DNA from 4 places in the Arthrobacter rhamnosi genome. Region 4 is predicted to be linked to each of the others. Evidence: riboswitches for the same ligand, from Rfam matches in the RefSeq annotation. Region 4 holds a riboswitch; each other region holds the start of a gene.

Region 1 (7,301 bases), on a different contig from region 4:
GAGACCGCCCGCACCGCCCCGAGCATCACGGCCGGAGCCGAGGCGCAGGCCAGCACGGGCACCCTCACCATCGAGCGGTTCACCACCGACCTCACCGCCGGCGCCGGGCACGACGGCGGCCTCGTCACCTTCGAGCAGTCCGACCGCGAGGTACAGGCCGACGGCGACACCCCGCTGCTGGACATCGGCGAGGATGCCGGCATCCTCATGCCGAGCGGTTGCCGCATGGGCATCTGCCACAGCTGCCTCATCCCGCTGCGTGCCGGGCAGGTCCGGGACCTCCGGACGGGTGAACTGCACAACGAACCCGGCCAGCTCATCCAGACCTGCGTCTCGGCGGCCGCCGGGCCCGTGAACCTCGACCTTTAACCCCCAACGGAGGAGTCCCCATGACCACCACGCTGACCCGCCCGGGCGCCCTTGCGGCGTCGGGCCACCCCCTGGTCCGCCCCGACGCCGCCAAGCACCTGACGGACGAGCAGGTCGAGGAACTCGGCCGCGAGCTCGACGCCGTGCGTGACGAGATCCTCGCCAAGCGGGGGGCGACCGACGCCGCATACATCCGCCGCGTCATCAAGGTCCAGCGCAGTCTCGAGTTCGCAGGCCGCGGTACCCTCCTCTTCAGCAAGTACAAGGCCGCCTGGGTCGCCGGCACGGCCATGCTGAGCGTCGCCAAGATCCTCGAGAACATGGAGATCGGCCACAACGTGCTCCATGGCCAGTGGGACTGGATGCGCGATCCGGACATCCACTCGACCACGTGGGAGTGGGACTTCGTGACCCCTGCCCGCTCCTGGCAGCACACGCACAACGACCTGCACCACCGCTGGACCAACGTCATCGGCAAGGACAGGGACGTCGGATACAACCTGCTCCGCATGGACCCCGACCAGCCGTGGCGCCCCTTCAACCTCGGCAACCCCCTGTACAACGCCATCCTGGCGCCGGTCTTCGAGTGGGGCATCGCCCTGTACGACCTCGAGATCCCCGAGTACAAGGAAGGCCTGAAGTCCAAGGAGGACATGAACCGCGACCTCAAGGCCGTCGGCAAGAAGGTCCTCACGCAGTTCTCCAAGGACTACGCCGCCACCCCGGCCGTCGCCATGCTGACGGGTTCCGGCAAGCAGGCCCTCTACGGGACGCTCGCGGCCAACGCCATCCGCAACTTCTGGGCACACGCCGTCATCTTCTGCGGCCACTTCCCCGAGGGCACGGACACGTTCACGGAGGAGGAGGTCGAGGGGGAGACCCGCGGCGACTGGTACGTCCGGCAGATGATCGGCTCCGCCAACATCTCCGGCTCGAAGTTCATGCACCTGATGACCGGCAACCTGTCGCACCAGATCGAGCACCACTGCTTCCCCGACCTGCCGTCCAACCGGTACGCCGAGGTCGCCGTGAAGGTCCGCGACATCTGCTCGCGCTACAACCTGCCCTACACCACCGGCCCCCTGCCCAAGCAGGTCGCCTCCACCTGGGGAAAGATCTTCAAGCTCGCACTGCCCAACCGCAAGCCCCGGACCGCGTAAGGGCGCCTGGCACTCCGCCGAGCCGACAGGAAGGACCGCCGAAAGCGTTTTTCGGCGGTCCTTCCTGTTCTCCCGGTACCTCACCGGAGGCACCGGGCAGCCCGGCCGGATCAGACGGAGGCATCCTCCGCGAGGAGCGCATCGACCTGCCCGAGGGCGAGCCTGAGGCCCTCCTCCATGCCCATCGCGACCATCTGGTCGAGCTGTTCGAGGGACTCGAACGAGGTCGTCATCGTCATGCGCGTCCGCCCGCCGAGGTCCTCGAGGGTGACTTCGGCGTGGGTCTCGCCCATGTCCGCCACCGGCTCGCCGTCCTCGTCGGCGAACCCGTCGTCGAACGTCAGGCGGTGCGGCGCCTCGACGCCGGTGATGCGCCACCAGCCCCGCGCCTTCTCGCCGTCGGGACCGGTCATGTAGTAGGCCGCACGCCCGCCCGGGACGAACTCCAGGGAGTCGAAGGTCGCGGGCCACGTCGGCGGTCCCCACCACCGCTCGAGCTGCCGCAGATCCTCCCAGATCCGCCAGACGCGTTCCACCCCCGCGTCGAACTCCGCGACGAGCCGGAAGTTGAGTGCCTCGGTGTCCTTCTCCGTACTGATGACCGCCATGATGATGCCTTCCTAGTCCTCATCCAGAATCTCTTCGATCCGTTCGACCCGCTGTCGCCAGATCCTTTCGTAGTCGTCCAGCAGGCGGCGGGCCCTGTGCACGCCGTCGACCTGTCCCCGCACGATCTGCTCCCGTCCGCGTTTCTCCTTGGTGACGAGAAAGGCTCGCTCGAGCACGGCGACGTGCTTCTGTACCGCTGCGAAACTCATGTCGTACTGCTCGGCCAGGCCGGATACCGAATACTCGGCGACCAGGACGCGCGCCACGATATCCCGCCGTGTCGCGTCGGCGAGCGCCTGGAACAGGCGGTCCACCTCGTCCTCACTCATCTGATTTACAACCATGTGGTTGTACGTTATGCCCGGTGAGCACGAAGGTCAAGGGCTCTTACCGCGGCATGGCAGGATGGAGCCACCTATTCCCGCGGGAGCCCCGGCAAGGGCTGAGAGGAAGCTGCTGCAGCTTCGACCGCCGAACCTGCCCCGGATCATGCCGGCGAAGGAAGCGAGAATGCAATGCCCCATCCCTCCATGGCATCCCCGGCCACGATGCGAACCACTGACGAACGGCGGGCGCGCCACGCCGTCCGGGGCGGGATCCTCGGGAACTTCGTCGACCAGTTCGACATCTTCCTTCCGGTCATCGCCCTCGCCCCCGCGGCGAGCACCCTGCTGGGTGCGGAGAATGTCATCGCGGCCGCCGGGCTCGTCTTCACCGCGACGCTCATCGGCCGCCCCCTTGGCGCTGCGGTCCTCGGCCCCATCGCCGACCGGGTGGGACGCACCGCCGTCACGAAGGTGGCCCTGGCCGGTATCGCCGCCACCACACTGCTGATCGCCGCCGTCCCCGGTCACGAGGTCCTGGGCTGGGGAACGGTGGTGCTCATCCTGGCACTGCGGTTCCTCGGGGGCGTCTTCCTCGGCGGCGAGTACACCTCTGCCGTCCCGCTGGCCATGGAGTGGTCCGTACCCCGACGGCGAGGGCTTGCCAGCGGGCTGATCATGGCGATGTCCCCCGTGGCCAATACGACCATCGCGGCCCTGGTCCTCGTGCTGTTGGCCGTCCTCGGTCCTGCGTCCTACGCGGCCTGGGGCTGGCGCGTGCCCTTCGTCGTCGGCGGCATCCTGGCGCTCGTCATGCTCGGGTACTACCGGCGCCAGGTGGCGGACGCTCCGGTAGCCCGGGTCACCGTGCCGCTCCCCCTGCGGGATGTCCTCGTCGGTCCCGACCGTCGGGTGTTCCTGCAGACCTTCACCCTGATGACCGGACTCTGGCTGCTGACCTATATGGCGATCCCGACCCTTACGGCGGAACTGACCAGGGCCGGCACCTTCGACGGACGTGGTGTCACCTTCGCCCTGCTCTGCGCCACCGCGGTCTCCGCCGTCGCCATGGTGCTCTGCGGACACCTGTCCACCTTTCTCGGACGACGGCTCTTCTTCGTCGGTTTCGGAGTGCTGGCCGCCGTTCTGGCCCCGGTGTGCTTCCTGTCCATCTTCGCCGTGGAGGGTCCGGTAGCCGTCGTCGTGCTCTGCGCCGCCCTGCAGGTGGTGACCGTATCGGTGTACGGGCCCGTCGGCGCGTACCTCTCGGAACGTTTCGCCGGCGGCGTCCGCTCCAGCGGCTACGGCCTCGGGTACAGCCTGTCCATCGTGGTGCCCGCGCTCTACCCCTACTATCTGCCTCCGCTCCAGGCTGCTTTCGGCACCTGCGCCCCGATCGCCGCCCTGCTGGTCCTCGCAGGCTTGCTGGTGGCAGCGGGCGGACTATGGGGCCCGGAGACGGACACGCGCGCACCCCTCGGCTGAGGGCGCGGAGGCCGCCTACCGAGACGGCAGAACAGGCGTCCCCGTACGCCCTGGACCGGTTATCCCTGCCTTTCCGACGGCGCGGAACCCGCCCCGACGGCGTGACACCCGTTATGGCGGGGGTCCGGGGACCCTGCAAGACTGGGCCCATGACCCGCGGAATATATGTGAGCGCCATGACCAACGGCTCCGGCAAGTCCCTGATCTCCCTGGGGCTTGCGGACATGCTGTACCGGCACGCCGACCGCGTGGGATTCTTCCGGCCCATCGTGGAGGGTGACGATCCCGATGCGGATCCGATGGTGCGCCTCATGCAGCGCGCGTTCGACCTCCCGGACAGCCGTGCGCGCGGGGGCCTGACCCGCGCCGAGGCCCGAGCCCTGCTGGTCACCGGCGACCGCGCCGAGATCGACGCCCGCTGCGTCGCGATCTACAGCGAGATCGCCGCGGAGTGCGACGTCGTCATCGTCGAGGGGACGGACCTCTCCGGGAACGACGCGGCCGTCGAGTTCGACCTCAACGCGCGCCTCGCCAACAACCTCGGCGCCATGGTGCTCGCCGTCATCAGCGCCAAGGACATGTCGGTCGACGAGGCGGCGGACACCGTCGACGTGGCACGCCGCGAACTCGACGCCGCCAAGGTGTCCCTCCTCGCGATCATGGTCAACCGGGCCGCCGATGACGCCGTCGCCGCCATCAGCGAGCATGTACGGCCCGGCCGTTCCGGCCGCCCCGTCTACGTGATCCCCGAACTGGCCGAGATCTCCCAGCCCACCGTCTCCGAGGTGGCCACGGAACTGGGCGCGCGCCAGATCGCCGGCAACTCCAACCTCGAGCGCGACGTCACCAGCGTGCGCGTGGCCGCCATGAACGTCGGCAACTTCCTGCACCTGCTCAGGGACGGCGCCCTGGTGATCGTGCCGGGCGACCGGGCGGACGTCCTCGTGGCGACCCTGGCGTCGTCGTTCTCCCCCGAATTCCCGGTGCCGTCGGCCCTCTTCCTGACCGGCGGTCTGGCACCGGACCCCAACATCCTCGCCCTCCTCGCGCAGGCGCCGTTCCCCGTCTTCGCGCTCGACGACGACACCTATACCGCCGCCCGGCGCGTGAGCGAGGTGCGGGGCGAGATCGCGAGCGGACTGCGCCGCAAGGCCGCGGCAGCCCTCGGCGCCTGGTCGCGGCAGGTGGACGAGAGCGAACTGCTGGAGCGGCTCGAACTCCCCCGGCCCGTCAGCATGACCCCCCTGCGCTTCCTGCACGAGCTGATCCAGCGCGCGCGGTCCGAGCGGCGGCACATCGTGCTGCCCGAGGGCGAGGACATCCGTGTCCTGAAGGCCGCCGAGATCCTGCACCGCCGCGATGTCTGCGACCTCACGATTCTCGGACCCGAGGCCCGGGTGCGGGAGCTGGCGGCGGGCCAGGGCGTGGACCTGACCGGCATCACCCTGGTCGACCCCGCGACCTCCGAGCTGCGGGATGAATTCGCCGCGGAGTATGCGCGGGTCCGGGCCCACAAGAACGTGTCCCTCGACCAGGCTCGCGAACGCATGCTGGAAGGGGCATATTTCGGGACGATGATGGTGCAGCTCGGCAAGCTGGACGGCATGGTGTCCGGTGCCGCCCATACGACGGCGAACACCATCCGCCCTGCGCTCGAATTCGTGAAGACCAAGGACGGCGTGAAGATCGTCTCCTCGGTGTTCCTCATGCTCCTGCAGGACCGCGTCCTCGTCTACGGGGACTGCGCGGTGAATCCCGACCCCAATGAGGAGCAGCTCGCCGACATCGCAGTGGCCTCTGCGGAGACGGCAGCCCAGTTCGGCGTGGAGCCCCGTGTCGCGATGCTCTCCTACTCCACGGGTGAATCCGGCAGCGGCGGAGCCGTGGACGAAGTGCGGCGCGCCACCGAACTCGTCCGGCAGAAGCGACCCGACCTCGCGGTCGAGGGCCCCATCCAGTACGACGCCGCCGTGGACGCATCGGTCGCCGCATCGAAACTCCCCGGCTCATCGGTGGCCGGCCAGGCGACGGTGTTCATCTTCCCGGACCTCAACACCGGCAACAACACCTACAAGGCGGTGCAGCAGTCCGCGGGCGCCGTCGCCGTCGGACCCGTCCTGCAGGGCCTCCGCAAGCCGGTCAACGACCTCTCCCGCGGCTGCACCGTGGAGGACATCGTCAACACCGTCGCCATCACCGCGGTCCAGGCCCAGCAGCAGCCGGCCTAGCTCCCCCGCCCGCCCCGCTCGCCCCTCTTCCGCCCCTCTTCCAGGACAGGACCCCATGATCATCCTCGTCATCAATTCCGGCTCATCCTCGCTCAAGTACCAGGTACGCGAGGGCGACGACGTCCTGGCGGAGGGCCTCGTGGAGCGTATCGGCGAAGCCGAGGTGCCCGACCACGCGGCCGCCCTCGACCAGGTGGACAGCGAGGTCACCGCGGCGCTCGGGGGGCGGAGCATCGACGCCGTCGGCCATCGTGTGGTGCACGGCGGGGAACGCTTCAGCGAGCCCGTGCGCATCGACAACGAGATCACCCGCGCCATCGAGCGACTCAACCCACTCGCTCCCCTCCACAACCCCGCAGCGGTCACGGGAATCCGGGCCATCACCGAGAAGTGGCCGGACATGCCGCAGGTCGCCGTCTTCGACACGGCATTCCACCGCACCCTGCCCGAGCACGCATGGCGGTACGCCGTGCCGGACGAGCTGTACCGGCGGTTCGGCATCCGGCGCTACGGATTCCACGGGACCTCACACGCCTATGTGGCCCGCGCCGCAGCGGAGCTCCTCGGCACGGACACGTTCACGGGCGTCATCGCGCACCTCGGCAACGGCGCCTCCGTGACGGCCGTGCGCGACGGCCGGAGCGTCGACACGTCGATGGGCTTCACGCCCCTCGAAGGACTCGTGATGGGCACGCGCTCCGGCGACATCGATCCGTCGATCCTGCTGTTCCTGATGCGGGAGGGGTACTCGGAGCAGGACCTCGACGCACTCCTCAACCGCAACAGCGGACTGAAAGGCCTCACGGGCACCAATGACATGCGCTCGGTGACCGAGGCCGCCGAGTCCGGCGGGGACCGCGCGAAGCTCGCCATCGAGGTGGCCTCCTACCGCCTCGCGAAGTACGTCGGCGGCTACCACGTGGCCGTAGGCGGCGCGCAGGCACTCGTCTTCACCGCGGGCATCGGCGAGAACGCGGCAGCCTTCCGCAGCGCCGTCGTGACGAAACTCGGCGCCCTCGGCCTCGAACTCGACGAGGAAAGGAACGGCGAACGCAGCAGGGAAGCCCGGGCGATCAGCACGCCGTCGTCGGCCTTCCCTGTCCTCGTGGTGCCGACCGACGAGGAGG
Region 2 (7,301 bases), on a different contig from region 4:
CACCCGGGACCAGGAGCACCCGGGGCCCGCGGCGGTCGTAGATCCGGCCGACGACGGGGCCGAGCAGGCCCATGGCGAGGCCGCCGGGGAGGAGCAGCAGCCCGGACACCAGCGGATCCAGGCCGAGGACACTCTGGACGTAGATCGGGATCAGGATGATGGTGCCGAAGAGTGCCATCATGCTCACCGCGATGGCGACGATCGAGATGGTGAAGTTGCCGGACGTGAACACCCGCAGGTCGAGCAGGGCCGCGTCCCGCCGCTGCAGCACGAGCTGGCGGGAGATGAAGGCGGCGAGTCCGACGATGCCGGCGACCAGGGGGATCCACGCAGGGAAGGCACTGCCGGCCGCGGCCTCGCCGAGCTGGCTGAGGCCGTAGATGATGCCGCCGAAGGCCACGGCGGAGAGGATGACCGACGGCACGTCGATCGACGATCGCCGCGGCTCGGTGACGTTCTGCATCCTGGCCGATCCGATGACCAGGGCGGCGAGGGCGATCGGCAGGACCAGCCAGAACATCCAGCGCCAGTCGAGCACGCTGAGGATGGCTCCGGAGATGGTGGGGCCCAGCGCGGGCGCCACGGAGATCACGATCGAGATGTTGCCCATGATCTTGCCGCGCGATGCGGGAGGCACGAGCGTCATGACCGTCGTCATCAGCAGCGGCATCATGATCGCCGTGCCGCTCGCCTGGACGACGCGGCCGACCACGAGGACGGCGAACCCCGGGGCCAGGGCGGCGATGAGGGTGCCGAGGCTGAACAGGCCCATGGCGGCCATGAAGACCGGGCGCGTAGTGAAGCGCTGGAGGAGGTAGCCGGTCACCGGGATGACCACGGCCATGGTCAGCATGAAGGCCGTGCTCAACCACTGGCCGGCACCGACGGTGATGCCGAGGTCCTCGACCAGGCGCGGGATGGCCACGCCCATGATCGTCTCGTTGAGGATCACCACGAACGCGGAGATGAGCAGGATGGTGATGACCAGCCTGTCGCGTGCCGGGAGGGCGCCCTCACCGGTGGCACCCGAGGAGGCAGTGCCGGAGGAGGCCGTGCCTGGCGAGACCGCAGGGCGGGAGGGCGCAGCGCCTGCTCGGCTCGGAGTCGCGTCTGAGACGCGGGACGGGGGACTGGAGGTCATGGGAATCCGCTCGGTTCGAAATGCTGTACGGCGCCGCCGGATGTCCTCCGCGCGGGCCGCGTCCGGGACCGGGCCCTGAAACGTTGACCCGGTCAATCATTGAACCCCCGGCGTCCGGATCCTATTCCGGGACGCCCTTCCCGGTTCCACTAGCATGGGGCGGGTGCGTGCCCGGGACCGATGTCCAGGGCCTTTCCTCCGCTCACCGCGCAGGACGCGATCCCGGCCCGTCCGACGAAGGAGACTTCCGTGCCCGATTCTTTCTACCGTGATCTCGGCGGCGGGAGGTTCGAATCGACGATCCACGCCCAGGGCGCCTGGAACCCGGAAGAGCAGCACATGGCACCGATCTCGGGCCTCCTGACCCAGTGCCTGCTGGACTGCCAGCCACGGGACGGCATGCAGCTCGGCCGCCTGAGTTTCGACATCCTCGGGATGATTCCGGGCGGTGAATTCGAGGTCCACACGGCCGTCGTCCGGCCCGGACGGACCATCGAACTGCTCGAGGCACGCATGGAAGCCGGCGGCAGGACCGCGATCGTGGCGAAGGCATGGCGCCTCGCCACCCAGGACACGGCAGCCGTCGCCGCCGTCGAGGACCCGATGATGCCGGGACCCGAGGCCGCGGGTCCGCACGAGGGCATGACGGCGTGGCCCGGAGGGTTCATCCGGTCCCTGGAGGTCCGGGTGGTGCCGGGCCACCGGCCCGGGCGGGGGCAGGTCTGGATCCGGAACCCCTACCCGATGGTGGAGGGCAGGACGAGCGCCGACGTCGTGCGCCTCGTGGGCATGATGGACGCGGCCAACGGCATCGCCTCGCGCGTGGCACCCGGTGGCGACAGCTGGATGTTCCCGAACGTCGACCTGCAGATCCACCTCCACCGCCTGCCCGCCGGCGAGTGGCTCGGCCTCGATACGCGCGTCACGTTCGGCGCGAACGGCGTGGGACTCACCTCCAGCGTGACGCACGACCTCGACGGTCCCTTCGGGCGGATCGAGCAGATCCTCACGGTCCGCAAGCTCTGACTGCCGTACCCGGAATGCCCCGGCGCTCGCCGGGGTTGCACAGGGTACGGACGCCCTTGCCGCCGTCGGCAGGGAGTGGACAGCCTGCCCGCGCGACCGCACGTCCCCGAGGAAGAGGAACCATGCCGAAAGCAATCTGGAAAGACAGGGTCGTCGCGGAGTCGGCGGACACCGTGATGGTCGAGGGGAACCACTACTTCCCGCCGGGTTCCATCTCCCAGGAGTTCTTCGTCCCTACGGAGACGCACACCGTGTGCCATTGGAAGGGCACGGCGAGCTACTACACCCTGGTGGTGGACGGCGAGCAGAACAGGGACGCCGCCTGGAGCTACCCGGAACCGAAAGAAGCGGCGGAGAACATCCGCGGTTACTACGCTTTCTGGAAGGGCGTCACCGTCAGCGAGTGAGCATCGGAGGAGGGGCGCCGTCCCACGATGGCGCCCCTTGCCATGCTGGTCGCAGGACAGCTGCGCCCGGCCCAGGATCCAAGGACACGGCGCCGCACGGCGCACAGCAAAGGAGCAACCCCATGGAGTACCGGAAACTCGGTAACAGCGGCACCTCGGTGTCCCACCTCGCCCTCGGCACGATGACCTTCGGGGCGGAGTCGGACGAGGCGACGTCGCACGCCATCCTGTCCGACTACGCCGCGGCAGGCGGCAACCTGATCGATACGGCGGACGTGTACTCCGCCGGCACCTCCGAGGAGATCATCGGCCGCTGGCTCGCGAAGAACCCGGTGGAACGGGACCGGATGGTGCTCGCCTCCAAGGGCCGCTTCCCGATGGGCACCGGCCCCAACGACCTCGGCCTGTCGAGGCGCCACCTCCGGCGAGCGCTCGACGCCTCGCTGGCCCGGCTCGGGGTCGACCACATCGACCTGTACCAGGTGCATGCGTGGGATCCGCTGACCCCGCTCGAGGAGACCCTCGGCTTCCTCAACGAGGCGGTCGTCCAGGGCAAGATCGGCTACTACGGGTTCTCGAACTACACCGGCTGGCAGCTCACGAAGGCCGTGATGACCGCCCGCCAGCGTGGCTACTCACTGCCGGTGACGCTGCAGCCCCAGTACTCGCTGCTCGTGCGTGACATCGAGGCAGAGATCGTCCCCGCCGTGCTCGACGCGGAGATGGGGATGCTTCCGTGGTCCCCGCTCGGCGGCGGCTGGCTGACCGGGAAGTACTCCCGCGACGCCGAGCCGACGGGCGCCACCCGGCTCGGGGAGAACCCCAAGCGCGGCATGGAGGCCTGGGAGAAGCGCAACGCGGACCGGACGTGGGACATCGTCGACACCGTGACCGGCATCGCGGCTGAGCGTGGCATCAACGCCTCCCACGTCGCACTCGCCTGGGTCGCTGCGAAGCCCGCCGTGACCTCCGTGATCCTCGGCGCACGCACGCAGGACCAGCTGGCCGACAACCTCGCGTCGTCCGGCGTCGTGCTGACGCCCGAAGAGCTCGACCGACTCGACGAGGTCAGCGCCCCCACCTTCGGGGACTACCCCTACGGGGCTCCTGGGCAGGAGCAGCGCAGCCGCAAGATCGAGGGCGGCCGCTAACCAGGCGCAGCTGCTCGTCCCGGTGCCGGTCCCTCCGGTCACCGCCCCGGCACGCCGGGGCGGTGACCGGGCTTGGATGCATCCGCGCGACGCGTTACCGTTCGAGCAGCGACACGGGGTGTCCCTCCACCGGAGGGGCTGAGATAAGACCCGTCGAACCTGATCCAGCTCATACTGGCGAAGGGATGTCCTGCCGGGCCCTGGTGTCCGTCCGTCCTCTCGCCCCAGCGAAAGGCAGCACATGACGGAATTCCCATCGGCAACCGCGGACCCCGCCCGCACGATCAGCGCCGAGGCCTGCGCGGGGCTGCTCGCGGACCTGCGCAGTGCCTCCCCGTTGGTCCAGTGCATCACCAACGCGGTCGTCACCAACTTCACCGCGAACGTGCTGCTCGCCCTGGGTGCAGCCCCCGCCATGGTCGACATCCCCGGGGAAGCGGCGCAGTTCGCGCCCGTGGCCTCCGGGGTGCTCGTCAACCTCGGCACACCCACCGAGGCGCAGCGCGCGGCCATGCTCGAGGCCGCGGAGGCGGCGGCCGCGTCGGACACGCCCTGGGTGCTCGATCCCGTCGCCGTGGGGTTCCTGACCGTTCGCACCCGGACGGCCCAGCAGCTCGTCGCCCAGCGCCCCACCATCATCCGCGGCAATGCATCGGAGATCATCGCCCTCGCCGGCTCCGGCGGCGGGGGACGCGGCGTGGACTCCGTGGACGAGCCCGCCGCGGCGCTCGACGCAGCACGCCTGCTGGCATCGCGGTACGGTTCCGTCGTCGCCGTCTCGGGCGCCGTCGACGCCGTCGTCCCGGCCGACGGCGCCGTCGTCCGGGTGGCCAACGGCACGCCGCTGCTGACCCGGGTCACCGGCGGCGGCTGCGCGCTCGGTGCGGTGATGGCGGCTTTCGCTTCGCTCACACCGGATCCACTGCTCGCGGCCACTGCGGCCACCGGCGTGTACACGCTCGCCGCGGAGAAGGCCGCGATCCTTGCGGAGGGCCCGGGAACCTTCGCCCCGCGCTTCCTCGATGCGCTCGCGGCCATCACCCCGGCCGATGTCCGCCAGGGCCTGGTCCTGCCGGAGGACTCCTGATGCCGCGGCCCGATCCGGCGTCGTACCTGCCGCTCTACCTCGTGACCGACACGGAGCTGTGCGCGCCCCGGGCGGTCGCGGACGTCGTCGCCGCCGCCGTGGCAGGGGGTGCGACCTGCGTGCAGGTGCGGGACAAGCACGCGGGAGGGCGGGACCTGCTCGCGCTCCTCGCCGCGGTCGCCGGCGCCGTCGCGGGCCGGGTACCGGTGCTGGTCGATGACCGGGTGGACGTGTACCTCGCGGCGCGGGAGCAGGGCGCACAGGTGCACGGCGTCCACGTGGGCCAGTCCGACCTGCCGCCCGATCTGGTGCGGCGCATCGTCGGCCCGGACGCCGTCGTGGGCTTGAGCGCGGCGACCGCAGACCAGTTCGCCGTCGCGCACGCCCTTCCCGCCGGCACGGTGGACTACCTCGGCGTCGGCGCGGTGCATGCCACCGCCACGAAACCGGACCACCCGACACCGCTCGGCGTCGACGGCTTCGCTGCGCTGGCGGGCACGGCGCGCCTGCCCTGCGTGGCGATCGGCGGGGTCACCGCGGCGGACGCCTCCCCGCTCCGCCAGGGGGGAGCGGCAGGAATGGCAGTCGTGTCCGCGATCTGCGCGGCGCCCGACCCCGCACGTGCCGCGGGGCTGCTGCTGGAGGCCTGGGAGTCCTGAGGAGCGCGGGTGCGCACCGCTGCAACACCGGGTGCGCACCCGGTGCGCACCGGGTGCGCACCGGTGCGACAGCGTGCGGCCCGGCATGGTCCGGCACGGTCCGGTAACCGAAAGAGGCTCGGACGGCAACCGGGAGAGGGGGTGCCTGCCGCCCCTAGAATCGCCGTGTGGCAACGAGGAGGGACATCCTTGCCGGCATGGTGATCGTGCCGCTCCTCGTGGCGGAGACTGCGTGTAACGGAGGTTCCATGGACAGCGGACAGCCCACAGGTACCGCGGCGGGGGATCCCGCCGTCCTGACAGCGCGACCGGGCACGGCGGAACCGGGTACCGGGACGAGGCCGGGGGTGCACGCCCTCGGCGTGGCGACGAGGCGGGACCCGATCGTCTTCGTCCCCGAGTCGGTGGACACCGACGAGCCGGTGCTCAGCTTCTCCCGGCTCTGCCTACGATGGATGGATGAGCACTCCATGGCATGGCGCTGCCGAGCTGGCGCTCGTTCTCGACCCGGCCTCGGATGACGCGGCCGCAGAGCTGGAACGCGGCATCGCGCTGCTGCGCGACGTCGCCGTCGGAAGCAGGCCCCCGACGCTGCGCCTGTACCGCCCGAGTCCCACGGTCGCCTTCGGACAGCGGGACGCACGGCTGCCGGGTTTCGGTGAGGCGTGCGCCGTATCGACGAAGCACGGCTTCGTCCCGCTGGTGCGGCGCGCAGGCGGGCGCGCCGCGGCCTACCACCGGGGCTGCCTCGTGGTCGACCACCTCGAACCCGCCGCGGACCCCGTCGCCGGCACGCGGGCCCGCTTCGCCGCGTTCGGGGAGTTCTTCGCCGGGATACTGAGCGGCGTCGGACTCGACGCGCACGTGGGCGAGGTCCCGGGCGAGTACTGCCCCGGTGAATTCACGGTCCACGGGCGGGCCGACGGCGTCCCGGCCGTCAAGCTCGTCGGCACGGCGCAGCGCGTCGTCGCGGGTGCGTGGCTCTTCTCGTCGGTCCTCGTCGTGGAGGACTCGGCGCCCCTCCGCGCCGTGCTCACCGACGCCTACGCCGCGCTGGGGCTCGAGTGGCGGCCGGCCACCGCCGGAGCGGCGCAGGACCTCGCCGGCGGCGTGACGGTCGACGCCGTGGAGGACGCCCTGCTGGCGGCCTACGCCGCGACCGTGCGCCTTGCCCCCGCGTCCCGCCGCTCCTGACGGCGGGACGCGGGAACGGAGCCTACGGCATCAGTGTCCGCGCCGGATCCATTCCTCCAGATGCGGAGCCTCGTCGCCGATGGTGGTGCTCTCCCCGTGGCCGGTCCGCGCGATGGTCTCCAATGGCAGTGTCAGGAGCCGGGTGCGGATGGACTCGATGATGGTGGGGAAGTCGCTGTAGGAGCGGCCCGTGGCGCCCGGCCCGCCCTGGAAGAGCGTGTCGCCCGTGAAGACCGTTCCCGCCTCCGGCAGCAGGTAGCAGACCGAGCCGGGGGAGTGGCCCGGGGTGTGCAGCGCGGTGAGCGTGACACCGGCGACGTCGATCGTGTCGCCGTCGCGGATCCACTGGTCGGGGCTCAGTTCGGGGAACACCCTGTCCCAGAGTTCGCGGTCGCCCTCGTGCAGGTGGATCGGCGCGCCGACGGCGTCGAACAGGTCACCGACGGCGCGGATGTGGTCGTCGTGGGCGTGCGTCAGCAGGATCGCCCGGACCGTCCGCCCGTTCACCTGGTCGAGGATCGCCGCCGCGTCGTGGGGTGCGTCGATGACGACGCACTCCTCGTCGTCGCCCACGATCCAGACGTTGTTGTCCACGTCCCACGTCCCGCCGTCGAGCGAGAACGTCCCGGACGTGAC
Region 3 (7,301 bases), on a different contig from region 4:
GGAGGAACTGCGGGAAGCCGTCGCCATCTCGGACGCCCCGAGCGTCGTGCGCTACTCCAAGGGCTCCGTCGGCGCCGAGGTCGAGGCCGTCGAACGCCTGCAGGACGGGGTGGACGTCCTGTCCCGCAGGCCTGCCGGCTCGCGCTCCAACGACGTCCTGATCATCAGCGTGGGCGCCATGAGCGAACTGGCACTCGACGTGTCCAACCGGCTCGGCGCGCAGGGCATCAGCTCCACGGTGATCGACCCCCGCTGGCTTCTGCCGGTCCGCCGCTCGGTGATCGACCTCGCCTCCGAACACCGCATCGTGATCGTCATCGAGGACGGCGTGCGCGCTGGTGGCGTCGGGTCGAGGATCCGGCAGGAGATGCGGTCGGCGGGCGTCGACACCGCCCTCAACGAGGTGGGTCTCCCCGTCGAGTTCCTGGACCACGGCTCACGGAACCAGGTCCTCGAGCGGGTCGGCCTGACCGCCCAGAAGATCACGCACGACGTCGTTGCACAGGTCCTCGGAACGAAGGTGCCCGTCGCGCGGCCCCTCGCCGGTGACCAGGCGCCCGCGACCGGTCAGATCCCCAAGCTCTAGTCCCAAGCTCTAGTCCCGAGCCGCCGTCCCGAGCCTTGATCCCGAGGCCCGATCCCGGGCGGGTCCGGTGCGGGTCGGGAGTCCCTTTCGAAGGGTGGTGTGAGACAATGGCGAAGGCTGGCGGGGGAACCACATTCCCCCGCCGGTCCAGTGACAGGCTTCCGTTCCGAGAGCGATGCTTCCGTCCTACCGAGTCCGCCCCGTCGGCGGAAGTAGGCGGAATCCGCTGGCGGGACCCACCGTCGACAAGGGCGGCTGAGTTGGAAAAGCGCCACTGGTCTCCGAGTGATTCCGCACCCCAATGACGGTGTGACCCCGGACGACATGACAACGACTTCCGGTCAGCCGCCGGGCGAAGGGCCCGCGGCGGTCCGACATACCGCCCTGGAGGGCGCTGGAATGTGGCCGGTGCCGCAGGGGCTTGGAGCAGGCACCTATGGATCAGTCAGAACAGCTGGGGAACGAACAGAACGCACCGGAAGCATCAGCTGCCGGGCAGGACGCCCAGGAGCAGGCCGCACCGGTGAAGGCGCCGAGGAAGCGCCGTACCGCCAGCGCACCGGCCGGAGCGCCTCCCAAGGCGCCGGAGCCGTCACCCGAGGCGGCAGCGGCCGCCGAACCCGTCCGCAAGAGGGCCACCCGGGTCCGCAAGCCGGTCGTCGTCACCGACGAGACCGCAGCCGAGGCACCCATCCCGTCCGGGTCCGACGTGCCGATGGACGGCACGGCCGGTTCGCAGACCGTGTCCTCTACCGACGCCGCGCCCGCCGCATCCACCCGCGCGCCCCGCACCCGCCGTCGTGCCGCGACGGCCGAAGCAGGCCCCGCCCGCCCGGTGGAGCAGCCCGCCCCCGCGGAGACCACCCCCACCGATGCGCTCGCCCCCGTGACCGCATCCGACGAGGCGGCGGCCGGGACGGCCCCCGCCGAAGCCCCGGCGGTACCAGCAGACAGCGCCGGGAATGCGGCCGGCACCGAGGCCGACTCGCCCGCCGAGGAGAAGCCGACCCGCGCGCGCCGCACGACCAGGACCCGGAGCCGCCGGGCCTCCGAGCCCGTGCAGGCGGACGACGCGGAAGCAGCGGACGCCGGAGCAGCGGACGCCGGAGCAGCGACGACCCCCGTCGCGGGTTCCACGTCGGCCGCTGCCACGGAACCCCAGGAATCGCCCGGCGCCGCGCCCGAGGACTCAGCACAGGAGGACGAGCCGGCGGCCGAGAACCGCTTCGACCCCTTCGCCATCCCCGAGTCACCGCTGTCCCTCCTGTTCCACGCCCCGGACCTCAGCACCGTCTCCGTGCCGTCCGTCAAGATCACCCCGCCCAGCGAGGAGGACAGCGAGGAGGAGGATTCCGAGGAGTCCGGTCGCCGTTCACGCCGCAGCCGCCGTAGCCGGAACCGCACCCGCGATGCCGCCCCCGCCGAGGCCGGCACGGACGACGCCGAAACGGAGGACTCCGACGACCGGTCCCGCTCCAACGGGCCCGAGGAGGGTGCGGGCGTCACCTCACGCCGTCGCCGCCGTCGTCGCCGTGGCGACCAGGACCTCGAGCTGACCGGCGGCGAGGACGATGATCCGCCCAACACCGTCACGCGGGTCCGGGCTCCCCGGCAGGCCAGCGAGCCCGTCTCCGACCGCGTGACCAGCGTCCGCGGATCCACGCGCCTCGAGGCCAAGAAGCAGCGCCGTCGTGAATCCCGCGACACGGGCCGTCGCCGCCAGGTCATCACCGAGGCCGAGTTCCTCGCACGCCGCGAATCCGTGGACCGCCAGATGATCGTGCGACAGCGCGACGACAGGATCCAGATCGGCGTGCTCGAGGACGGCATCCTGGCCGAGCACTTCGTGTCCAAGACGCAGCAGGACTCGCTGATCGGCAACGTGTACATCGGCAAGGTCCAGAACGTGCTGCCGAGCATGGAAGCCGCCTTCGTCGACATCGGACGCGGCCGCAACGCCGTCCTCTACGCAGGCGAGGTCAACTGGGACGCCGCCGGCCTGGACGGCCAGCCGCGCCGCATCGAACTCGCGCTGAAGTCCGGTGATCCCGTCCTGGTCCAGGTCACCAAGGATCCCGTGGGCCACAAGGGTGCGCGGCTCACGAGTCAGATCTCCCTGCCCGGCCGCTACCTCGTGTACGTCCCGGGCGGCTCCATGACCGGCATCTCCCGCAAGCTGCCCGACGTCGAGCGCAACCGCCTCAAGCGCATCCTCAAGGACAGGCTCCCGGAGAACGCCGGCGTGATCGTCCGGACCGCGGCCGAAGGCGCCAGCGAGGAAGAGCTGACGCACGACATCAACCGCCTGCGTGCCCAGTGGGAGGAGATCGAGCGCAAGGCCGGCTCCACGAAGACCCTCGCACCCGAGCTGCTGTACGGCGAGCCCGACCTCACCATCAAGGTGGTGCGTGACGTGTTCAACGAGGACTTCTCGAAGCTCGTCGTCTCGGGCGAGGAGGCCTGGGACACCATCGAGGCCTACGTCATGTACGTCGCTCCGGACCTCGTCGGCAGGCTCGAGAAGTGGACGAGCGAGGAGGACATCTTCGCCGCCTCACGCATCGACGAGCAGATCTCGAAGGCCCTGGAGCGCAAGGTGTTCCTGCCGTCGGGCGGCTCGCTCGTGATCGACCGCACCGAGGCCATGACCGTGGTCGACGTCAACACGGGCAAGTTCACCGGCAGCGGCGGCAACCTCGAGGAGACCGTCACGAAGAACAACCTCGAGGCGGCCGAGGAGGTCGTGCGCCAGCTGCGGCTCCGCGACATCGGCGGGATCATCGTGATCGACTTCATCGACATGGTGCTCGAGGCGAACCGCGACCTCGTGCTGCGCCGCCTCGTCGAATGCCTCGGCCGGGACAGGACCAAGCACCAGGTCGCTGAGGTGACCTCGCTGGGCCTCGTCCAGATGACCCGCAAGCGCATGGGTACGGGCCTGCTCGAGGTCTTCGGAGAGGACTGCGAGCACTGTGCGGGCCGCGGCGTGGTCACCCACATGGAGCCCGTGGAGCACCGCAGCCACACCGCCGTGCCGGATACCCAGCAGCCCGCGCGCCAGGACAGGGTCTCCCGGAGCGAGCGCAAGCGGAACCGGGGCCGCGGCGGCCAGCAGCAGGACGAGAACGGGGTCCAGCCGGTGGCTCCTGTCGCGGACAGCCCCGACCGCGCGGCGAAGGCGGAGGCCGCACGCGCCGCCCTCGCCAGCATCGCTGCCGCCACGCACCACCACGAGGAGGAGCACCCGGCCGCGGTCGCCGACATCCAGGTGACGGAGGCGGTCCTGACGATCAACGGCGAGACGGTGACGCTGCCCCGCGCGGACAACCGCCGCCCGACCGTCCAGGAGAGCCCGGAGGTGCCGGCAACCCGCCTGACGCTCGACAGCCTGAGTGAGGCCTTCAACAGGAGGCCCGCGGGCGACGATGCTGCAGCCGGGGGAGCCGACGGATTCCAGGCGCCCGAGGGTGGCAGTGAGGTCCGCAGTGAGGTCCGCAGTGAGGTCCGAAGTGAGGGTGGCGATGAGGGACGCAGTGAGGGCGGCAGCGCAGACAGCGCGCCGGAGACACCCGTCCGCACCGAGGTCCCCGTCGCGGAGGCGCCGGCCCGGCGAAACCGCCCGCGCCGTCGCGTCGCCCGCAGCGCGCAGGGCGCCGCGGACACCACGATCGAGACGCAGACCGCCGAGTCCGCCGCGCAACCCTCCGGCACCCGGCATGTCGCCAGGGCCCAGGCGCCTGTGCGGAGGCCGGAGGCCTCGGCGTCCGAGCCGCTCATCTTCGGCGTAGGTGTACCCGCCTCGGAGCTGTAGCAGCCAGGTGCCGGTGCGTCCGGCGCACGGAAGGCCGGAGTCCCAGTGGACTCCGGCCTTCCGCGTTCCCGTGGACGACCGGCTGCGTGCACGACCGGCTGCGTTGACGACCGGCTGCCGGGACCCGCGGCGGTCCGGCCCGCGGCTGCCTCGACCTGCCTGGCTGCGCTAGGCTTGATCGCGACACGGGGTGCCCTGCCGGATGCAGGGCTGAGATCAAACCCGTCGAACCTGATCTAGCGGGCGCGTGCGCCCGACGCCTAGCGGAGGGATGTCACCCATGCATACTGCGGTTACCACACCCACGTCCGGAATTCCCAATATCCTCAGCATCGCCGGCTCCGACCCGAGCGGCGGAGCCGGGATCCAGGCGGACATCAAGAGCATCAGCGCCAACGGTGGCTACGCGATGGCCGTCGTGACCGCCCTGACGGCGCAGAACACCCGGGGCGTCACCGGCGTGCACACCCCTCCCGCGGAGTTCCTCCGGCAGCAGCTCGACGCCGTCGCCGAGGACGTGTCCATCAGCGCCGTGAAGATCGGGATGCTCGGTTCCGCCGACATCGCGCGCTGCGTGGCGGGATGGCTCGACGACGCCCGCCCGCCCGCCGTGGTGCTCGACCCGGTCATGGTGGCCACGAGCGGAGCCCGGTTGCTCGACGACGCCGTACGGGCCGTCATCGACGTCGCCCGTCGCGCGTCGCTCGTCACCCCCAACATCGCGGAACTCGCCGTACTCGTCGGAGCCGAGCCGGCGACCTCCTGGCCGGAGGCACTCGCCCAGGGGAGCACCCTTGCGGCGCGGCTCGGCACGCGTGTCCTGGTGAAGGGCGGGCACCTGCCGGGGGAGCGGTGTCCCGACGCCCTCCTCTCCCCGCCGGGAGGTCCCGACGACGCACTGGTCCTCGACGGGCGGCGCGTGGACACGGTGAACACGCACGGCACGGGCTGTTCCCTGTCGTCGGCGATCGCCAGCCGGTACGCCGCCACCGCCGACTGGCCCACGGCCGTCCGCGAAGCGAAATCCTGGCTCGAGGGGGCGCTCGAGGCCGCGGACCTCCTGGACGTGGGAGCGGGCAGCGGACCCGTCCACCACTTCCACTCCGCGGTCGACCCGCGCATGCACCACCGCTTCGCCGATCTGGCCTGGCGGGACACCACGGCGGTCCGGAACGAGATCCTCGCGCTCCCCTTCGTCACCGGCCTGACGGAGGGGACCCTGCCCGCCCACCATTTCGCCTACTACCTGCAGCAGGACGCGCTCTACCTCCGCGAGTACTCCCGCGTGCTCGCCAGCGCCGCCGCTCTAGCCCCTTCGGAGGACGACCAACTGTTCTGGCTGACGGCGGCGACGTCGTGCCTGCAGACCGAAGCGGAGCTGCACCGCACCTGGCTGGCGAGGGAAGCCGGGGCCCGCTTCGGCGAGGGCGAGGCGGGCCCCGTCACGCGGGCGTACTGCGACCACCTCGCGGCGGCCGCCGGACGCGGCTCGTACGCGGAACTCGTGGCCGCGGTGCTGCCGTGCTTCTGGCTCTACGCCACCGTCGGGGATCACGTGCAGGAGAAGGTGGGCGACGGCGTTCCGTCCGGCCCCCACCCCTACGCGGACTGGATCGCCACCTACGCCGATCCTAGCTTCGCGGCAGCCACCGCGCGTGCGCAGCAGATCGCGGACGATGCCCACCGGCGTGCCTCGCCCGCGGAGAGGAACGCCATGCTCGCGGCGTTCAGGTGGTCCGCCACGTACGAACGGGACTTCTTCGACGCTCCGCGCGTCCACGGCCCCGGCGCTGGGCGGCACGAGCCCGCTGATTTGCAGGAAGATGCTGTTCTGGCGTAATCTAGACCCTCGGTGCACCCGCCTGTTAACCGGCATGTCTGGCAGCAACGGTGCGGGATTTCCGGCACGAAGAGCAACCTCCAGGTTTGCTGCCGAGGCGCACCCAGGTTTTTTCATCAGAAGTCAAGATTGTCGAGAGAAGTGAGTTCCCAAGTGGTGTACGCGATTGTCCGCGCAGGCGGCCGCCAAGAAAAGGTTTCTGTAGGAGACCTCGTTACCCTTGACCGCGTCACCGGTCAGGCAGGAAGCACGTTCAAGCTTCCCGCCCTCCTTCTGGTAGACGGCGTCAAGATCACCTCTGCAGCGGAGGACCTCGCGAAGGTCACCGTCACTGCCGAGATCGTCGAGAATCTTCGTGGACCGAAGATTGTCATCCAGAAGTTCAAGAACAAGACCGGCTACAAGAAGCGCCAGGGTCACCGTTCGGAACTGACCCGCGTCAAAATCACAGGCATCGCATAGTCCCTTCGGGCTATCGATCGGTCACGTACGAAACTTCAGCGAAGGCAGGCATAACTCATGGCACATAAGAAGGGCGCAAGCTCCACTCGCAACGGCCGCGACTCGAACGCACAGTTCCTGGGCGTCAAGCGCTTCGGCGGCCAGGTCGTCAAGGCCGGCGAGATCATCGTCCGCCAGCGCGGCACCCACTTCCACCCGGGCGCCAATGTCGGCCGCGGCGGCGACGACACCCTGTTCGCACTCGAGGCAGGGGCCGTTGAATTCGGCACCCGTCGCGGACGCAAGGTCGTCAACATCGTAGGTGCGGCAGCAGAGTAAATCTGCCTGCACACGATGCACAAGCATTCGGGTGGGGTGAGCCTCTACGGCTCGCCCCACCTTCTTTTAAGCCGGTTAGACTCGGCACAGTGAAGCATTTGTAGAAGGAGACCAACGTGGCGAGCTTCGTTGACCGCGTAGTCCTGCACGTATCCGGAGGCACTGGTGGCCACGGCTGCGTCTCCGTCCACCGCGAGAAGTTCAAGCCCCTCGGCGGGCCCGACGGCGGCAACGGCGGCGACGGCGGCGACGTTATCCTCCGCGTCGACCACCAGACCACCACC
Region 4 (7,301 bases):
GGGTCACCAGCCGTCCCGCTCCGCCCGAGATGTGCAGGGTGGCGCCGCCCAGTGCTGCGATGAAATCGGCGTCGTGCGTGACGGAGAGGACGGAGACGCCTCCGTCGATCAGCTCGCGCAGCAGGGTGACGAGTTCGGCCCACGTTCCCGCGTCCTGGCCGAACGTCGGCTCGTCGAGGATGAGGATGCGCGGGGCGGTCGCGAGCATCGTCGCGACGGACAGGCGCCGCTTCTCCCCGCCGGACAGCGTGAAGGGATTGGCCTTCAGCAGAGAGGTGAGGCGGAGTCGCTCGGCCACCTCCGCCACGCGGTGCAGGTCCGGGGCTCCGCTCACCCGCCGCGGCCCGAACTCCAGTTCGTCGGCGACGGTCGCCGTGAGGAACTGGTGCTCGGGCTCCTGGAAGACCGTCCCGATGCGCTGGACCAGCTCGGACGAGCGCCAGCGGAACGGGTCACCCGCGGCGGTCCCGGCCAGGGCCGCCGATGCCTCCAGCCGTCCCGCCCGCGGGCGGAGCAGGGCGCCGAGTGTCAGGGCGGCGGTCGACTTCCCGGCCCCGTTCGGGCCGGTGATGCTCAGCGCCCCGGCCGCGCGCACCTCGACGGCGAGGTCCTCGACGGCGGCCGGTCCCCGCTTGGTGCGGGCGACGGTGAGACCGGAGGCCGACAGCAGGGCCTCCCCGCCACCGGCGGGGAGCGGTCCGCCCACCACCGGCTGCCATCCCGGGACCCAGACTCCTGCGGCGGCAAGCCGGTCCCGGGTCGGGCCCCCGGCGAGCACGGTCGCGGGCGGCCCGTCGGCCAGGACCCCTCCGCCCGCATCGAGCACGACCACGCGGTCGACGACGTCGGCCCATACCGCCACGCGGTGCTCCACGACGACGAGGGTGGCTCCGGTGCGCTCGAGGACGCGGACGACGGCGTCGCGCACCTCGAGGACTCCCTCGGGATCGAGGTTCGCGGTGGGCTCGTCGAGCAGGAGCAGCCCCGGCTCCATCGCGAGGACGGACGCGAGCGCGAGTCGCTGCTTCTGGCCGCCGGAGAGCGCCGCCGTGGGGTGGCCGAGCGGGAGGTCGAGCCCGACGTCGTCGAGCCCCCTGCCCACGCGCCGCCAGATCTCCTCGCGCGGCACCGACAGGTTCTCGGCCGCGAAGGCCACCTCGTCGCCCACGCGGGCGAGGACCACCTGCGTCTCGGGGTCCTGCAGGACGAGCCCGGCGCGCCCCCGGGCGCCGGCCGGCTGCGCGCCGTCGAGCAGGAGTTCACCCTCCTGCTCGCCCTCGTCGCCGGTCCCGAGCAGGCCGGCCAGACCGGCGAGCACGGTCGACTTGCCCGCGCCCGAGGCGCCGAGGAGCAGGACGCGCTCCCCCGGCGGGATGTCGAGATCGAGCCGGCGTGCGGCGAAGGCCTTCCGGCCGGCGTGACGCCAGCCCCATTCCCGGGCGCGGACGTGCACGGGGCCCGGGAAGGGTGCCTGCGCTGGTGTCACACGTCCGCCGTGCGGCCCGCGGCGAACGAGGACAGGACGCCCGTCCGGGCGAGGCCCCGCATGGCGAGCCAGGACAGCAGCCCGGCGATCACGATGCCGGAGATGGCTGCGAACACCGTGTACAGGAGCTTGAATTCGAACGTCCACAGCGCGTTGTAGAGGATGTTCTCGCTGATCGCGAGCGCGAGGCCTGCACCGAGACCGGCGAGCAGCGCTACCGGGAGGTTCCACTTCCGGTAGAGGAAGAGCAGGAAGACGAGCTCCGCGCCGATCCCCTGGATGACTCCGGAGAGCAGCACGGTGATCCCGAAGTGGGAACCGAGCAGGGCTTCGACGGCCGCGGCGAGGACCTCGCAGTAGATCGCCGCGCCGGGTTTCCGGATGATGAGCCCGCCGAGGACGGCGGCAATGAGCCAGCCGCCGGAGTACAGGCCGGCCAGGGGCGGGAAGCCCGCCGTGAGCACGCTGATGCCCGAGTACCCCGCGGACCATGCGAAGAACAGGACGCCGACGGCGACCGCGATGACCGAGGCCACCACGATGTCGACGACGCGCCACTGGCGGGTGCGGGGAGAGGTGCCGTTGAGGGCGGTTGATGATGCCATGGTGATTCCTCCTGAGGTACAGGAGGGGAGGGTGCCGGGGACCGCCGGGGCAGTTTCCGTGCACTCTGAGAACTCGACTCCCTTCGCCGGTACTAGCCGGATCAGGTTCGAGGGTCTGCGGCGGTCCGCACTCTCAGCGCCCGTTCCCGCAGCATGCTGCCGGTCGGCGCTCCCCTGTCGTATGTTGGTTGAGCGCTACCGATCCTACACCGCAGGGGGAGCCCCGGCAGATGAGCTCCTCGTGCAGGGCCGGCCCCGTGCGTGCAGCTGTGCCGGGGGCCGCCCGCCGCGGCTAGGCTAGGCGGAGGACTACCGGACCAGAAGGAGAGACATGAACGTACTGTTCAAGCTGCTCGGCGCGGGCATGAGCGTCGGCGCCGGCTTCGTGGGGACCAAGCTCGTCGACTTCCTGTGGGAGAAGATCACGGGTGAAGCGCCACCGAAGAGCAAGGACGGGCTGGAGAACACCCTGCGCTCCGCCCTGGTGTTCGCGATCGTCTCGGGTGTGGTGAGCACCACCATCCAGGTGCTCACCAACCGTTCCACGCAGAAGGCGATCGACCGGTTCGCGAAGACCCGCGACCTCACCTGAGCGGTTCCACGCAGGAAGTTTCATCCAGTGACGAGGGGCACTCTTCGGGGTGCCCCTCGTTGTGTCCCCCGGCAGTACCGCTAGGCCGCCCGGCCTGTTTCCTGCTCCTGCCGGACGGCCTGCAGGATGCGGTGCAGGTTCATGCCGATCGCGGCCGCGGCACCGAAGGGGACGTCCTTCGACGAGGACTCGTACGCAGCGACCTCGAGCGCTTTCAGGCTCCGCTCGGCCACCCGCAGCGTCCCGGCGTCGTCCTCCTCCACCGTCCACAGGTCCAGGACGTCGCCGACGGCGGTGAAGGCCTGCTGGAGGGGCGGCCGGACCGCGGCGGGCAGGGGCTGCTCGCGGGATGTTCCATGGAGCGCGTCCTGCAGCATGTTGGTGATGTTCAGCGTGTGGGTCGCGACGGCTTCGAGGACCTCGACGTGCCGGTGGTCGCGGTCCGCGTCATGCGGGTGGAAGCGCCGCCGGACGTTGCCCTTCCTGCTCTCGTCCGCGTACTGCAGGGCCTCGCGGGCATTGCGTACCGTGGCGGTCAGGTCGTCCCGCCGCTGGGGCCAGCGCGGATCATCCGCCTCCCAGTCCTCCTCGAGCGCCTCGCCCATCTCCTGGAGCTGGCGGGACGCCGTCCTACGGAGCCGGCTCACCTGTCCCACGGCATCGTCCAGGTTCAGCGGCGGCAGGATCAGCGCGCTGACGGCAAGGCCCACGCCCACGCCCACGACGGTCTGGACGAAGTAGCCCAGCGAGTACCCGAGGTCATCGTTGCCGATGACCAGGACGAACAGCCCGGCGGACGCGATCCCGGAACCGCCGCCCGCCGTCCTCCGCAGGGCGCCCGCGAGGAGCACTCCCACGCCGACGACGAAGGCGATCGTCAGCCAGTCCGGGTCTCCCGCCCATCCGGCGATGTGGGCCAGGATGATCCCGATCGTGAGGCCGGCGACCGTCTGCAGTCCCGACCTGAGCGTTCCCGCGACGGTCGGGTACAGCGCGAGCAGGGCGCCCAGCGGGGCGTAGTACGGGTACCGGGAGGCCTCCCCCGGGATGGCGAGCGCGAAGGTCCAGGCGAGCGCGGCCGCGAGGGCGGCCTTGCCCGCGAAAAGGAGGTGGGGATGGACCACTGCGGCGCGCAGCCGCTCCTTCAGGTCGTCGTCGACGCGGGCGGCGAGGATGCGGCCGGAGGGAGTCCTGTTTTTGGCCATCCCTGCAGTATGGCATCCGCACCCGGGCCCATCGGTGTCCCCGCCGCTCCGCACTCCGGGAGGACGACGAAGGACCGCCCCCCAAGCGATTTCCAGGGGACGGTCCTTCGGTGCTTCCGCGCGGTGTTTCCGCGCGGTCTTGCGGAGCAGTCTTCCGGAGCGGTCTTCCGGAGCGGTGGTGCCGGGACCTAGCGGCCTGCGCGTGCCGCCTGCTCGGCCTGCACCGTGGCCTTGTGCTCCTCGATGCGGGCCTGCTGCAGCGGCGTCTTCCGGTTGGCGTACCAGGCCGCTCCGAGCAGGAGGAACCACACCGGCGTCACGACGAGCGCCAGCCGGGTGTCCTCGGCCTGCGCGAGGGCTACGAGCATGAACACGAAGAAGGCAAGGACCACGTAGGGCATGAACGCGGAGCCGGGCATCTTGAACGCGGACCGCTCATGCAGCTCGGGACGGCGGCGGCGGAACGCCAGGTAGCTGATGAGGATCATGGACCAGACGAACATCGTCAGGACCGAGGCCACCGAGGTGACGATCGTGAAGGCTCCGATCACGGAGTCACCCGAGTAGAGCAGGATCAGGCCGGCGAGCAGGAAGATGCAGGAGAACAGGAGAGCGTTCTGCGGCACCTGGCGGCGGCTGAGCGTGCCGAAGGCCTTCGGGGCGTTGCCGTCCTGCGCAAGTCCGAACACCATGCGCGACGTGGAGTAGATGCCGGAGTTCGCGCTCGAGGCGGCGGAGGTCAGCACCACCAGGTTGACGACGACGGCAGCGATACCGAGGCCGGCCAGGGTGAACATGCCGATGAAGGGGCTGTTCGCGGGATCGATGGTCCGCCAGGGGTTGACCGCCATGATGACGGTGAGCGCTCCGACGTAGAAGAGCAGCACACGGATGGGGATGGAGTTCACGGCGCGGGGAAGCGTCGTCTCGGGGTCCTTCGTCTCGGCGGCGGCGGTGCCGACCAGTTCGATGCCGGCGAAGGCGAAGATGGCGATCTGGAAGCCGAGGATGAAGCCGAACAGCCCGTGCGGGAACATGCCGCCGTCGTTCCAGATGTTGGCGAGGTTCGCGACTTGCCCTGCGGGAGAGGTGAAATGCGTGGCGATCATGACGATGCCGGTGGCGATCAGGGCCAGGATGGCCACGACCTTGATGATGGCGAACCAGAACTCGGCCTCGCCGAAAGCCTTCACCGTGGGCAGGTTCAGGAGCAGCAGCACCACGGGGGTGGCCAGCGCCGGGATCCACAGCGGGGTCCCGGGGGCGAGGATGTCCACGTAGCCGGAGATGGCGACGATGTCGGCGACGCCCGTCACGACCCAGAAGAACCAGTAGGACCACCCGGTGAAGAACCCGGCCCAGGGTCCGAGCAGGTCGCCCGCGAAGTCGCTGAAGGACTTGTACTCGAGGTTGGACAGGAGGATCTCCCCCATGGCGCGCATGACGAAGAAGAGCATGAAGCCGATGATCATGTAGACGAAGATCACGGAGGGACCGGCAAGCGAGATGGTCTTGCCCGAGCCCATGAAGAGGCCGGTGCCGATGGCACCACCGATGGCGAGCAGCTGGATGTGGCGGTTGCTCAGCGCCCGGGTCAGGTGGGGCGAGGAGCTGGAACGGCCGGTGGCGCGGGTCGAGGCCGGCGCCGAGAGTACGGGATCAGACATGGAGGAGGTGTTCCTTCCGCAGCCGCGGGGCAGGAAGGCAGCGGCGGTTGCGTGGGTAAAGACGGATATGACAGACATAAAACCCTGAACCGTAGGGAACTGAGAGTCAAATCACAGCCTCACCGGGCGGCCGTCGACTGCGTGGGCGGCAGACCTTCTCCTGCCTCTCCGACGGGGCCATACTGGCCGCATGACTATCCTCGGCACCCGCCAGATCCTCGACGCCGGCCTGGGCGACTGGCGGAAGCTGGCCCAGGCGCTCCACGCCCGTTTCCTGACCGGGAACTTCGCCACCGGCCTCGCCCTCGTCGCGGCCATCGGCGAGCTCGCCGAGGAGATGGACCACCACCCTGACGTCGTGCTGACCTACCGGCACGTCGACGTGAAGCTCCTCAGCCATGATGCGTCCGGCATCACGGAGCGTGACGTCCGGCTGGCCAGGGCGGTCAGCGAACTCGCCTCGGCGCATGGCATCGCCGCCGACCCCGCGGCTCCCGCCGTCGTCGAGCTCGCCCTCGACACCGCCGACCCGGCCGCGATCGGCCCGTTCTGGGCGGCGCTGCTGACCGGGGACGCCGGCGCGGTGGACGGCGACGACGTCGTCGACCCCTCCGGGCGCGTTCCGCTCCTGTGGTTCCAGCACACCGACGCGCACGAGACGCCGCGGCAGCGGTTCCACCTCGACCTTTGGGTGCCGCACGACGCGGCGGACGCCCGCATCGCGGCGGCGGTCGCCGCCGGAGGCACCGTGGTGGACGCCACCCGGGCGCCGTCCTTCACCGTGCTGGCCGACGCCGAGGGCAACCGGGCCTGCGTCTGCACGACCCTGGACCGCTGACCAGGACACCGGCGAGGAGGCCCGCGATGGAGCAGGACGAACGGCACGACCCCGGGAGCGTCGACGTCCTGGTGGTGGGAGCCGGCCCCACCGGCCTGATGCTGGCGAACTGGCTGGTGAGACTGGGCGTGCGCGTGGTGCTGATCGACGGCAAGGACGGCCCGACGGTGGAGTCCCGTGCCCTGGGCGTGCACTCGCGGTCCATGGAGATCTACGACCAGCTCGGCGTCGTGGACCGGGTGCTGGCCGAGGCCGTGCACGCCGAGTCCGTGCGGCCGGGGTTCGGGCGCAGGGCCTTCGCGCCGGTCCCGCTGGGCGGCCTCGGCAGGGGGCTCTCCCCCTATCCCGGCATGCACATGCTGGAGCAGAGCGCCAACGAGCGGCTCCTCGTCGACAACCTGCAGGCACTCGGCGGGTCCGTCCGCTGGGGGCACCGGCTGCGGTCCCTGGACCAGGTGGACGGCGGCGTCGGAGCCGTCGTCGAGGGGCCCATGGGCACGGCAACCGTGTCCGCGCGGTTCGCGGTCGGCTGCGACGGGGCGTCCTCACTCGTCCGTACCCTGTCCGGGATCGCGTTCGAGGGCACCACCAGCCGGCAGACCTTCTACCTGGTCGATGCGGTGGGAGTGAGCGGGCTTCCTCCCGCCACCGTCAACATCCGCCAGGAGGCGACCGAGTTCCTCCTGGCCTTCCCCATGCGGCCCGACGAGGAGGGCAGGAACGGCCAGCGGCTCATCGGCACCGCCGGCGACGACGACGCCCCGTCCGTCACCGAGGACTTCGCGCGGCGCCGGATGGCCGAGGCGTTCGGCGTGACCTACGAGGACTACCGCTGGTTCTCCACCTACCGCATCCACCACCGGATCGCCGCGCAGTTCCGCACGGGTTCCGTGTTCCTGGCTGGGGAT

Evidence for each region. A riboswitch is a leader RNA that binds a small molecule or an ion and turns the genes downstream of it on or off. The one in region 4 is predicted to bind thiamine pyrophosphate.
Region 1: it holds a riboswitch for thiamine pyrophosphate, as region 4 does, so the genes downstream of both, ACX80I_RS06400 (MFS transporter) here and ACX80I_RS11445 (ECF transporter S component) in region 4, are expected to answer to the same signal.
Region 2: it holds a riboswitch for thiamine pyrophosphate, as region 4 does, so the genes downstream of both, thiM (hydroxyethylthiazole kinase) here and ACX80I_RS11445 (ECF transporter S component) in region 4, are expected to answer to the same signal.
Region 3: it holds a riboswitch for thiamine pyrophosphate, as region 4 does, so the genes downstream of both, thiD (bifunctional hydroxymethylpyrimidine kinase/phosphomethylpyrimidine kinase) here and ACX80I_RS11445 (ECF transporter S component) in region 4, are expected to answer to the same signal.

The regions. Positions count from the first base shown of each region.
Region 1 is NZ_JBTNDT010000002.1:425,726-433,026, reverse strand. It holds gene ACX80I_RS06420 (ferredoxin reductase) at 1-369, shown strand, start outside; gene ACX80I_RS06415 (fatty acid desaturase family protein) at 390-1,529, shown strand; gene ACX80I_RS06410 (SRPBCC family protein) at 1,640-2,137, opposite strand; gene ACX80I_RS06405 (ArsR/SmtB family transcription factor) at 2,150-2,482, opposite strand; TPP riboswitch at 2,552-2,659, shown strand; gene ACX80I_RS06400 (MFS transporter) at 2,654-3,946, shown strand; gene pta (phosphate acetyltransferase) at 4,096-6,174, shown strand; gene ACX80I_RS06390 (acetate/propionate family kinase) at 6,230-7,301, shown strand, end outside.
Region 2 is NZ_JBTNDT010000003.1:287,931-295,231, reverse strand. It holds gene ACX80I_RS08080 (MDR family MFS transporter) at 1-1,141, opposite strand, end outside; gene ACX80I_RS08075 (thioesterase family protein) at 1,391-2,167, shown strand; gene ACX80I_RS08070 (DUF427 domain-containing protein) at 2,290-2,574, shown strand; gene ACX80I_RS08065 (aldo/keto reductase) at 2,697-3,725, shown strand; TPP riboswitch at 3,830-3,928, shown strand; gene thiM (hydroxyethylthiazole kinase) at 3,967-4,812, shown strand; gene thiE (thiamine phosphate synthase) at 4,812-5,471, shown strand; gene ACX80I_RS08050 (hypothetical protein) at 5,639-5,992, shown strand; gene ACX80I_RS08045 (lipoate--protein ligase family protein) at 5,931-6,665, shown strand; gene ACX80I_RS08040 (MBL fold metallo-hydrolase) at 6,696-7,301, opposite strand, start outside.
Region 3 is NZ_JBTNDT010000003.1:368,876-376,176, reverse strand. It holds gene dxs (1-deoxy-D-xylulose-5-phosphate synthase) at 1-586, shown strand, start outside; gene ACX80I_RS08450 (Rne/Rng family ribonuclease) at 1,023-4,397, shown strand; TPP riboswitch at 4,574-4,686, shown strand; gene thiD (bifunctional hydroxymethylpyrimidine kinase/phosphomethylpyrimidine kinase) at 4,678-6,237, shown strand; gene rplU (50S ribosomal protein L21) at 6,391-6,699, shown strand; gene rpmA (50S ribosomal protein L27) at 6,757-7,017, shown strand; gene obgE (GTPase ObgE) at 7,134-7,301, shown strand, end outside.
Region 4 is NZ_JBTNDT010000005.1:90,454-97,754, forward strand. It holds gene ACX80I_RS11440 (ABC transporter ATP-binding protein) at 1-1,486, opposite strand, end outside; gene ACX80I_RS11445 (ECF transporter S component) at 1,483-2,091, opposite strand; TPP riboswitch at 2,153-2,277, opposite strand; gene ACX80I_RS11450 (DUF4235 domain-containing protein) at 2,423-2,683, shown strand; gene ACX80I_RS11455 (FUSC family protein) at 2,764-3,888, opposite strand; gene cycA (D-serine/D-alanine/glycine transporter) at 4,077-5,555, opposite strand; gene ACX80I_RS11465 (4a-hydroxytetrahydrobiopterin dehydratase) at 5,746-6,393, shown strand; gene ACX80I_RS11470 (FAD-dependent monooxygenase) at 6,420-7,301, shown strand, end outside.